DNA from 3 places in the Staphylococcus sp. Marseille-Q1834 genome. Region 1 is predicted to be linked to each of the others. Evidence: a T-box and tRNA genes for the amino acid it is inferred to sense, from the RefSeq annotation. Region 1 holds a T-box; the other regions hold tRNA genes.
The links. The T-box of region 1 lies ahead of LIX58_RS11350 (valine--tRNA ligase). A T-box ahead of a tRNA ligase gene usually reads a tRNA of that ligase, here a tRNA-Val.

Region 2: it encodes a tRNA-Val, which carries the amino acid that the T-box ahead of LIX58_RS11350 (valine--tRNA ligase) is inferred to sense. The anticodon was not compared.
Region 3: it encodes a tRNA-Val, which carries the amino acid that the T-box ahead of LIX58_RS11350 (valine--tRNA ligase) is inferred to sense. The anticodon was not compared.

Annotation. Positions count from the first base shown of each region.
Region 1 is NZ_CAKASN010000002.1:446,643-449,845, reverse strand. It holds gene LIX58_RS11360 (AbrB family transcriptional regulator) at 1-343, shown strand, start outside; gene LIX58_RS11355 (DNA-3-methyladenine glycosylase I) at 378-938, opposite strand; T-box leader at 995-1,226, shown strand; gene LIX58_RS11350 (valine--tRNA ligase) at 1,267-3,203, shown strand, end outside.
Region 2 is NZ_CAKASN010000001.1:1,655,079-1,658,281, reverse strand. It holds gene LIX58_RS08215 (ISL3 family transposase) at 1-1,154, opposite strand, end outside; tRNA gene LIX58_RS08210 (tRNA-Lys) at 1,356-1,428, opposite strand; tRNA gene LIX58_RS08205 (tRNA-Gln) at 1,432-1,506, opposite strand; tRNA gene LIX58_RS08200 (tRNA-Tyr) at 1,513-1,596, opposite strand; tRNA gene LIX58_RS08195 (tRNA-Val) at 1,607-1,682, opposite strand; tRNA gene LIX58_RS08190 (tRNA-Glu) at 1,690-1,764, opposite strand; tRNA gene LIX58_RS08185 (tRNA-Asn) at 1,766-1,840, opposite strand; rRNA gene rrf (5S ribosomal RNA) at 1,853-1,967, opposite strand; rRNA gene LIX58_RS08175 (23S ribosomal RNA) at 2,037-3,203, opposite strand, start outside.
Region 3 is NZ_CAKASN010000001.1:631,875-635,077, reverse strand. It holds gene lysS (lysine--tRNA ligase) at 1-954, shown strand, start outside; rRNA gene rrf (5S ribosomal RNA) at 1,425-1,539, shown strand; tRNA gene LIX58_RS03255 (tRNA-Val) at 1,550-1,625, shown strand; tRNA gene LIX58_RS03250 (tRNA-Thr) at 1,639-1,714, shown strand; tRNA gene LIX58_RS03245 (tRNA-Lys) at 1,720-1,792, shown strand; tRNA gene LIX58_RS03240 (tRNA-Gly) at 1,816-1,890, shown strand; tRNA gene LIX58_RS03235 (tRNA-Leu) at 1,897-1,985, shown strand; tRNA gene LIX58_RS03230 (tRNA-Arg) at 2,000-2,076, shown strand; tRNA gene LIX58_RS03225 (tRNA-Pro) at 2,107-2,180, shown strand; tRNA gene LIX58_RS03220 (tRNA-Ala) at 2,196-2,271, shown strand; rRNA gene LIX58_RS03215 (16S ribosomal RNA) at 2,397-3,203, shown strand, end outside.

The DNA of each region.
Region 1 (3,203 bases):
ATCAGCACAATTGATTTATATGATTAGAATTGGACTACAAATTGCTAAATTATTAGGAGATTTGAAAGGGCGTCTTGCCATAGCGATCATTTATCAAAATGTTCTTTTAATCATTAGTGCATTCTTAATGGTATTTATCGTACATTTATTTACTCATAGTTCAATGAATGAGTTGTTTTTAGGAGGTGCACCTGGTGGAATGAGTCAAATTGTGCTTGTAGCAATAGCCACAGGGGCCGATGTAGCTATGATTTCAAGTTTCCACATATTTAGAATTTTCTTCATCTTATTCCTCGTTGCTCCAATTATCGGATTTTTCATGAAAAGAAGTATAAAAAAATAGCGAATACTCGTATATACGAGCGTTCGCTATTTTTCTATTTATGTTGAGGCTTGTAAGGACAAGTTTCCAAGTGAGCATCATATAAACCAGCCGCTTCTAAAAATGAAAATACGGTGACTGGACCTAAAAATTTAAATCCATATTTCTTTAGGTCTTTAGATAATTGTGTAGCACGCTCATCAACAGTAATTCTTTCAGACGCATGTCGATAATGGAAGTCAATAGGTTGATGATTGACACATGACCATAAGTAATCACTAAAATTACCATGTTCTTTTTCAATTTCAAGATAACCTTTCGCTTGAGATACAATAGCTTCTAATTTTTTACGATTATGAACTATGTTAGGAAACTCCATTAATTTATCAATATCTTCGTGAGTCATACTTGCTACTTTTTCAGGTTCAAAATTATAAAATGCTTCTTCATAGGAAGATTTTTTCTTTAAAATCGTCAACCATGACAATCCAGCATGTTGAGACTCTAACGCCAAAAGTTTAAATAGCGCTTTACTATCATATAATGGCTGTCCCCATACGTGATCGTGATAATCAAGATAAATGGGATCCTTTGTACCGAACGCACATTCGTTCATAAATATACCTCCAAGAGATTGACTTATTAGGCTTTCCATTATACTATAAATAAGTAATTAAATATATTTATGGGAAGAGTAAGTTTGAATGATAGCAAAGAGAGCATATGGTTGGTGGAAATATGTATAGCATTCTTACTGAAGGTAGCCCACTTGAACTTTTATTGAACTTATGTAGTAAATAAAAGCGTGTTTGAGCGTTAATCATAATTAAGTGCAAGGTTAAAGTTTTCAATCGAGAATTTTAAGCTTGAATTTAGGTGGTACCACGGAACATCCGTCCTATTTTTTAGGAGGGGTGTTTTTTTATAATTAGGAGGTTTTTTCTATGAACATGGAACCTAAGTATAATCCGCGCGAAGTTGAAGCGGGTCGTTACGAAGAATGGGTTAAAAATGGGTATTTCAAACCCTCAGAAGATAAATCAAAAGACACTTATACGATTGTTATTCCTCCACCAAATGTAACTGGTAAGTTACATCTTGGTCATGCATGGGATACAACGTTACAAGATATCATTACACGTATGAAAAGAATGCAAGGTTACGATACGTTATATCTTCCTGGTATGGATCATGCGGGTATTGCTACACAAGCTAAAGTAGATGCAAAATTAAAAGAACAAGGCATTTCTCGCCATGATATTGGCCGTGAGAAGTTCTTAGAACACGCTTGGTCTTGGAAAGAAGAATATGCTTCTTTTATTCGTCAACAATGGGCTAAATTAGGTTTAGGTTTAGACTATAGTAGAGAACGCTTTACTTTAGATGATGGTTTAAGTCAAGCTGTTAGGAAAGTATTCGTTGACCTTTACAATAAAGGCATTATTTATCGTGGAGAACGCATAATCAACTGGGATCCCGCAGCTAGAACAGCATTATCTGATATTGAAGTAATCCATGAAGATGTTCAAGGTCATTTTTATCATTTTAAATATCCATATGCTGACGGTGAAGGTTATATTGAAATTGCTACAACACGTCCTGAAACGATGTTAGGAGATACAGCTATCGTTGTTAACCCTAATGATGAACGTTATAAGGATGTTATTGGTAAAAAAGTTATTTTACCTATTGTTGGTCGTGAATTACCAATTTTAGCAGATGAATATGTTGATATTGAATTTGGTAGTGGTGCTATGAAAGTAACACCTGCACACGACCCAAATGACTTTGAAATCGGACAACGTCATGATTTAGAAAACATCATCGTTATGGATGAAAACGGTAAAATGAACGATAAAGCTGATAAATATGCAGGTTTAGACCGCTTTGAATGCCGTAAACAATTAGTAGAAGATTTAAAAGCACAAGATTTAGTTATTAAAATTGAAGAGCACATGCATTCAGTAGGTCACTCAGAACGTTCGGGCGCTGTAGTTGAACCTTATTTATCTACACAATGGTTCGTTAAAATGAAACCACTTGCTCAAAGAGCATTAGATAATCAAAACACAGATAATCGTATTGATTTCTATCCACCTCGCTTTGAAAATACATTCAACCGCTGGATGGAAGAAATTAGAGATTGGACGATTTCTCGTCAATTATGGTGGGGCCATCAAATTCCAGCTTGGTATCATAAAGAAACAGGCGAAGTTTATGTTGGCGAAGAAGCACCAGAAGATATTGAAAATTGGCAACAAGACGAAGATGTATTAGACACTTGGTTCTCAAGTGCGTTATGGCCATTCTCTACGCTTGGTTGGCCAAATGAAGAAGCAGAAGACTTTAAACGTTACTATCCTACAAATGCGCTCGTAACAGGATATGACATTATCTTCTTCTGGGTTGCAAGAATGATCTTCGAAGGTCTAGAATTTACTGATCGTCGTCCGTTTAACGACGTATTATTACACGGTTTAGTTCGTGCTGAAGATGGCCGTAAGATGAGTAAATCATTAGGTAATGGTGTTGACCCAATGGATGTTATCGAAGAATATGGTGCAGACAGCTTGCGTTACTTCTTAGCTACTGGTTCATCTCCAGGTCATGATTTACGTTATTCTACTGAAAAAGTAGAATCAGTGTGGAACTTCATCAATAAAATCTGGAACGGTGCGCGTTTCAGTTTAATGAATATTGGTGATGACTTTAACTACAAGGATATCGATTTATCTGGTAATTTATCTCTAGCAGATAAATGGATTTTAACGCGTTTAAATGAAACAATTGAAACAGTCACACACTTAAGTGATAAATATGAATTTGGTGAAGTAGGTCGCGCATTATATAACTTCATTTGGGACGAATTCTGTGATTGGTA
Region 2 (3,203 bases), on a different contig from region 1:
AGGTTAGAATATATCATGGAGTTTTCAATGAAAGCTGTTAATCTTCTTAAAGTTCTAATGACTGGGCGTAATCTAGGACACACATCTGAAAGATGAATAGAAAAGAGTTTATGAGTAAATTTCTCTATTTGGTTTTCTTTTAATAATCGTCTTAGCTCATGAACGTAGTGATATGTATTAAATAATTCAACGTCTACACTTAATAAGTAATTCATAATTCCTTTTTCGGTTTTCCACTCTTTAAATAAACGGACTTTACGATAATTAAATGCCTCTAGCGTTTCAAAAGGTTTAAGAAATAGTTTCCAATAACTTTTATATTTATTGTAAAGCGGTCTATTAGAGGTTCTATAACAATTCATTATATGAACTCTAGACATATTTAACGCTCGATTTAAAGATTGAACAATATGGAAACGATCAATAATAATCTTCGCATTAGGAAATAATTGTTTGATTAGCGACATATAGGGTTCATACATATCAATCGTTACAGTTTTGACTTTTTGTCTTAGTTTCAAAGAATAACGATAAAAATGATCTTTCAGCGATTTTAACTTACGATCCGCTACCACATCTACGATGCGGTGTGATACAGCATCTGCATAAATAAAACTCATTTTTCCAATTACATTTTTAACACTTTTAAATTCGTCCATCATTAAGTGTTCAGGTAAAGCATCAAAAGAAGACTGACCTACGTCGCTTGCCGCTTGATTAATCACTCTAGATACAGTCATTGATGATACTAAGCATGACTTAGCGATAGATTTTTGAGAGCGGTATTCTTGTACTTTATCTAAAACTGCAAGTTTTGTTTTGTTAGAAATAAAACAATAATCGTCGACAATATTAGATTTAGCAGTAAAATAACTATCACATGTTTTACAATAAAATCTTTGTTTTTGAAGCTTTAAATAAGCAGGTATTTCCATAATTTTAAGTAAAGTAATCGTTGAAGTTTTCTTCCCATTTTTCACTATAGAGAAATTTTCGTTTTTAGTTAAACAGTTTTCACAATGTGTAGGTTGATAAGTAAGCTCTGCATAGTAAAACAAACTCTTTCGTCCTTTATATTTTTTCTCAGTCACTTCATCTGAAAAATTTAGATTTTTATCTTTAATTCTTAATGTATTTAATATAGACTTACACATAGGCGCATTACCTTTCTTTTTTATTTGGTGTGGTAGCTAATAATTATAGAGGTAATTGCGCTATTTTTGTATTCAAAACATAAAAATTTGACTGATGATTTTTAGTCATCAGTCCAATTTATTATAGAGCCAAATTTATTTATATTGTTGTCAAAACCTTTAGATAACAAAAAAAGCATCCCAAATTGGGATGCTTGTGAGTGAGCCATAGAGGATTCGAACCTCTGACCCTCTGATTAAAAGTCAGATGCTCTACCAACTGAGCTAATGGCTCTAATGGCTGGGCTAGCTGGATTCGAACCAGCGCGTGACGGAGTCAAAGTCCGTTGCCTTACCGCTTGGCTATAGCCCATTAAGATGGTGGAGGGGGGCAGATTCGAACTGCCGAACCCGAAGGAGCGGATTTACAGTCCGCCGCGTTTAGCCACTTCGCTACCCCTCCGACTTATAAATGGTGGAGAATGACGGGTTCGAACCGCCGACCCTCTGCTTGTAAGGCAGATGCTCTCCCAGCTGAGCTAATTCTCCAACAAAATGGTGACTCCTACGGGACTCGAACCCGTGTTACCGCCGTGAAAGGGCGGTGTCTTAACCGCTTGACCAAGGAGCCATGGCTCCGCAGGTAGGATTCGAACCTACGACCGATCGGTTAACAGCCGATAGCTCTACCACTGAGCTACTGCGGAATAATATGATATGCCTGGCAACGTCCTACTCTAGCGGAACGTAAATCCAACTACCATCGGCGCTAAGGAGCTTAACTTCTGTGTTCGGCATGGGAACAGGTGTGACCACCTTGCTATTGTCACCAGACAAGTGAATGATTATACATTCAAAACTAGATAGTAAGTAAAGATTTTGCGTCGCAAAATTTTGAAAAAATTGATTAAGTCTTCGATCGATTAGTATTCGTCAGCTCCACGTGTCGCCACGCTTCCACCTCGAACCTATTAACCTCATCATCTTTGAGGGATCTTATAACCGAAGTTGGGAAATCTCATCTTGAGGGGGGCTTCATGCTTAGATGCTTTCAGCACTTATCCCGTCCATACATAGCTACCCAGCTATGCCGTTGGCACGACAACTGGTACACCAGAGGTATGTCCATCCCGGTCCTCTCGTACTAAGGACAGCTCCTCTCAAATTTCCTACGCCCACGACGGATAGGGACCGAACTGTCTCACGACGTTCTGAACCCAGCTCGCGTACCGCTTTAATGGGCGAACAGCCCAACCCTTGGGACCGACTACAGCCCCAGGATGCGATGAGCCGACATCGAGGTGCCAAACCTCCCCGTCGATGTGAACTCTTGGGGGAGATAAGCCTGTTATCCCCGGGGTAGCTTTTATCCGTTGAGCGATGGCCCTTCCATGCGGAACCACCGGATCACTAAGTCCGTCTTTCGACCCTGCTCGACTTGTAGGTCTCGCAGTCAAGCTCCCTTATGCCTTTACACTCTATGAATGATTTCCAACCATTCTGAGGGAACCTTTGAGCGCCTCCGTTACCTTTTAGGAGGCGACCGCCCCAGTCAAACTGCCCGCCTGACACTGTCTCCCACCACGATAAGTGGTGCGGGTTAGAAAGCCAACACAGCTAGGGTAGTATCCCACCAGCGCCTCCACGTAAGCTAGCGCTCACGCTTCAAAGGCTCCTACCTATCCTGTACAAGCTGTGCCGAATTTCAATATCAGGCTACAGTAAAGCTCCACGGGGTCTTTCCGTCCTGTCGCGGGTAACCTGCATCTTCACAGGTACTATGATTTCACCGAGTCTCTCGTTGAGACAGTGCCCAAATCGTTACGCCTTTCGTGCGGGTCGGAACTTACCCGACAAGGAATTTCGCTACCTTAGGACCGTTATAGTTACGGCCGCCGTTTACTGGGGCTTCGATTCGTAGCTTCGCAGAAGCTAACCACTCCTCTTAACCTTCCAGCACCGGGCAGGCGTCAGCCCCTATACATCACCTTACGGTTTAGCAGAGACCTGTGTTTTTGATAAACAGTCGCTTGGGCCTATTCACTGCGGCTCTTCTGGGCTTGCACCCTA
Region 3 (3,203 bases), on a different contig from region 1:
CGTAGTAAAATTATTCAAGAAATGAGAAACTATTTAAATCAAAGAGGTTACTTAGAAGTTGAAACACCAATGATGCATCAAATCGCTGGTGGTGCTGCTGCACGTCCTTTCGTTACACACCATAACGCATTAGACGCTACATTATATATGCGTATTGCGATTGAACTACACTTAAAACGTTTAATTGTTGGTGGACTTGAGAAAATTTACGAAATTGGTCGTGTCTTCCGTAACGAAGGTGTATCAACACGCCATAACCCAGAATTTACTATGATTGAATTATATGAAGCATACGCTGACTATCATGATATCATGGATTTAACTGAATCAATGGTTAGACATATTGCGCAAGAAGTTCTAGGTTCAGCAAAAGTTCAATATAATGGGGAAGAAATAGATTTAGAATCTTCTTGGACTCGTTTGCACATTGTAGATGCTGTTAAAGAAGCTACAGGTGTAGATTTCTATCAAGTTAAAACTGATGACGAAGCTAAAGCTTTAGCTAAAGAACATGGTATTGAAATTACAGATAATATGAAATACGGTCATATCTTAAATGAATTCTTCGAACAAAAAGTAGAAGAAACATTAATTCAACCAACATTTATTTATGGCCACCCAATTGAAATCTCTCCATTAGCTAAGAAAAATCCTGAAGATCCAAGATTCACTGATCGTTTCGAGTTATTCATCGTAGGTAGAGAGCATGCAAATGCATTTACTGAGTTAAATGATCCTATTGATCAACGTCAACGTTTCGAAGCTCAACTTGTTGAGAAAGAACAAGGTAATGATGAAGCGCATGAAATGGATGAAGACTACATCGAAGCATTAGAATATGGTATGCCTCCAACAGGTGGATTAGGTATTGGTATTGACCGTTTAGTTATGTTATTAACAGACTCACCATCTATCAGAGACGTATTATTATTCCCTTACATGAGACAAAAATAATAAACAGTAAAAATTTCGACGCTATCTACAGTCTAGTAGATAGCGTTTTTTTATTTAGAAGACGTATGTTCAAGTTAATATGGTAAAGCATGTTGAGGAATTGAAAAGATGTTAGCACAATGTTAAAAAAATATTAAAAAAGATCAAAATTCAATAATAATATCAAAAGTAAAAAAGAGTGAAAAATTCATTGAAAATTATAGAAAAAAAGAGTAGTCACAGAGCAGATGATGTGCTAATATATTATGAGTGTTCTCGAAAAACAGAACAAATTAGTTAGTGCTTACAAAACTAATTAAAAAAATCAAAAAAAGTTATTGACATTATCATTTAAATGTTATATGATATAAAAGTCGTCAAAAACGAAAGTTAATTTTGTAAAACGCTTGTAAAAGAAATTTTAACAAAGTGTAAAATTAACTATTGAAAGTTGAAATAATCGATAGTATAATTGATTGAGTAAGTTGTTGTCTGGTGACAATGGCAAGGAGGTCACACCTGTTCCCATGCCGAACACAGAAGTTAAGCTCCTTAGCGCCGATGGTAGTTGGATTTACATTCCGCTAGAGTAGGACGTTGCCAGGCTTACTAAGTCGGAGAATTAGCTCAGCTGGGAGAGCATCTGCCTTACAAGCAGAGGGTCGGCGGTTCGATCCCGTCATTCTCCACCATTTCAATAATACAGCCGGCCTAGCTCAATTGGTAGAGCAACTGACTTGTAATCAGTAGGTTGGGGGTTCAAGTCCTCTGGCCGGCACCATCTTTGAGCCATTAGCTCAGTTGGTAGAGCATCTGACTTTTAATCAGAGGGTCAGAGGTTCGAATCCTCTATGGCTCATACGATTATTTTAATAGCCACATGCGGAAGTAGTTCAGTGGTAGAACACCACCTTGCCAAGGTGGGGGTCGCGGGTTCGAATCCCGTCTTCCGCTCCATTTTTTGCCGGGGTGGCGGAACTGGCAGACGCACAGGACTTAAAATCCTGCGGTGAGAGATCACCGTACCGGTTCGATTCCGGTCCTCGGCACCATCTTTTTAAATATAGCGCCCGTAGCTCAACTGGATAGAGCGTTTGACTACGGATCAAGAGGTTATGGGTTCGACTCCTATCGGGCGCGCCATTTAAAATTCAAACCTTATTTAATTAAATACGGGAAGTAGCTCAGCTTGGTAGAGCACTTGGTTTGGGACCAAGGGGTCGCAGGTTCGAATCCTGTCTTCCCGACTTCTTAAATAATATGGGGGCTTAGCTCAGCTGGGAGAGCGCCTGCTTTGCACGCAGGAGGTCAGCGGTTCGATCCCGCTAGTCTCCACCATTTATAAATTTTCTAAAATGAACATTGAAAACTGAATGACAATATGTCAACGTTAATTCCAATAAATGTAACTTTAAGTTACAAACACTATTTAGTTTTATGAGCTAATCAAACATCATAAATTTTTTATGGAGAGTTTGATCCTGGCTCAGGATGAACGCTGGCGGCGTGCCTAATACATGCAAGTCGAGCGAACAGACGAGGAGCTTGCTCCTCTGACGTTAGCGGCGGACGGGTGAGTAACACGTGGGTAACCTACCTATAAGACTGGGATAACTCCGGGAAACCGGGGCTAATACCGGATAATATTTTGAACCGCATGGTTCAAAAGTGAAAGATGGTTTTGCTATCACTTATAGATGGACCCGCGCCGTATTAGCTAGTTGGTAAGGTAACGGCTTACCAAGGCGACGATACGTAGCCGACCTGAGAGGGTGATCGGCCACACTGGAACTGAGACACGGTCCAGACTCCTGCGGGAGGCGGCAGTAGGGAATCTTCCGCAATGGGCGAAAGCCTGACGGAGGAACGCCGCGTGAGTGATGAAGGTCTTCGGGTCGTAAAACTCTGTTATTAGGGAAGAACATACGTGTAAGTAACTGTGCACGTCTTGACGGTACCTAATCAGAAAGCCACGGCTAACTACGTGCCAGCAGCCGCGGTAATACGTAGGTGGCAAGCGTTATCCGGAATTATTGGGCGTAAAGCGCGCGTAGGCGGTTTTTTAAGTCTGATGTGAAAGCCCACGGCTCAACCGTGGAGGGTCATTGGAAACTGGAAAACTTGAGTGCAGAAGAGGAAAGTGGAATTCCATGTGTAGCGGTGAAATGCGCAGAGATATGGAGGAACACCAGTGGCGAAGGCGACTTTCTGGTCTGTAACTGACGCTGATGTGCGAAAGCGTGGGGATCAAACAGGATTAGATACCCTGG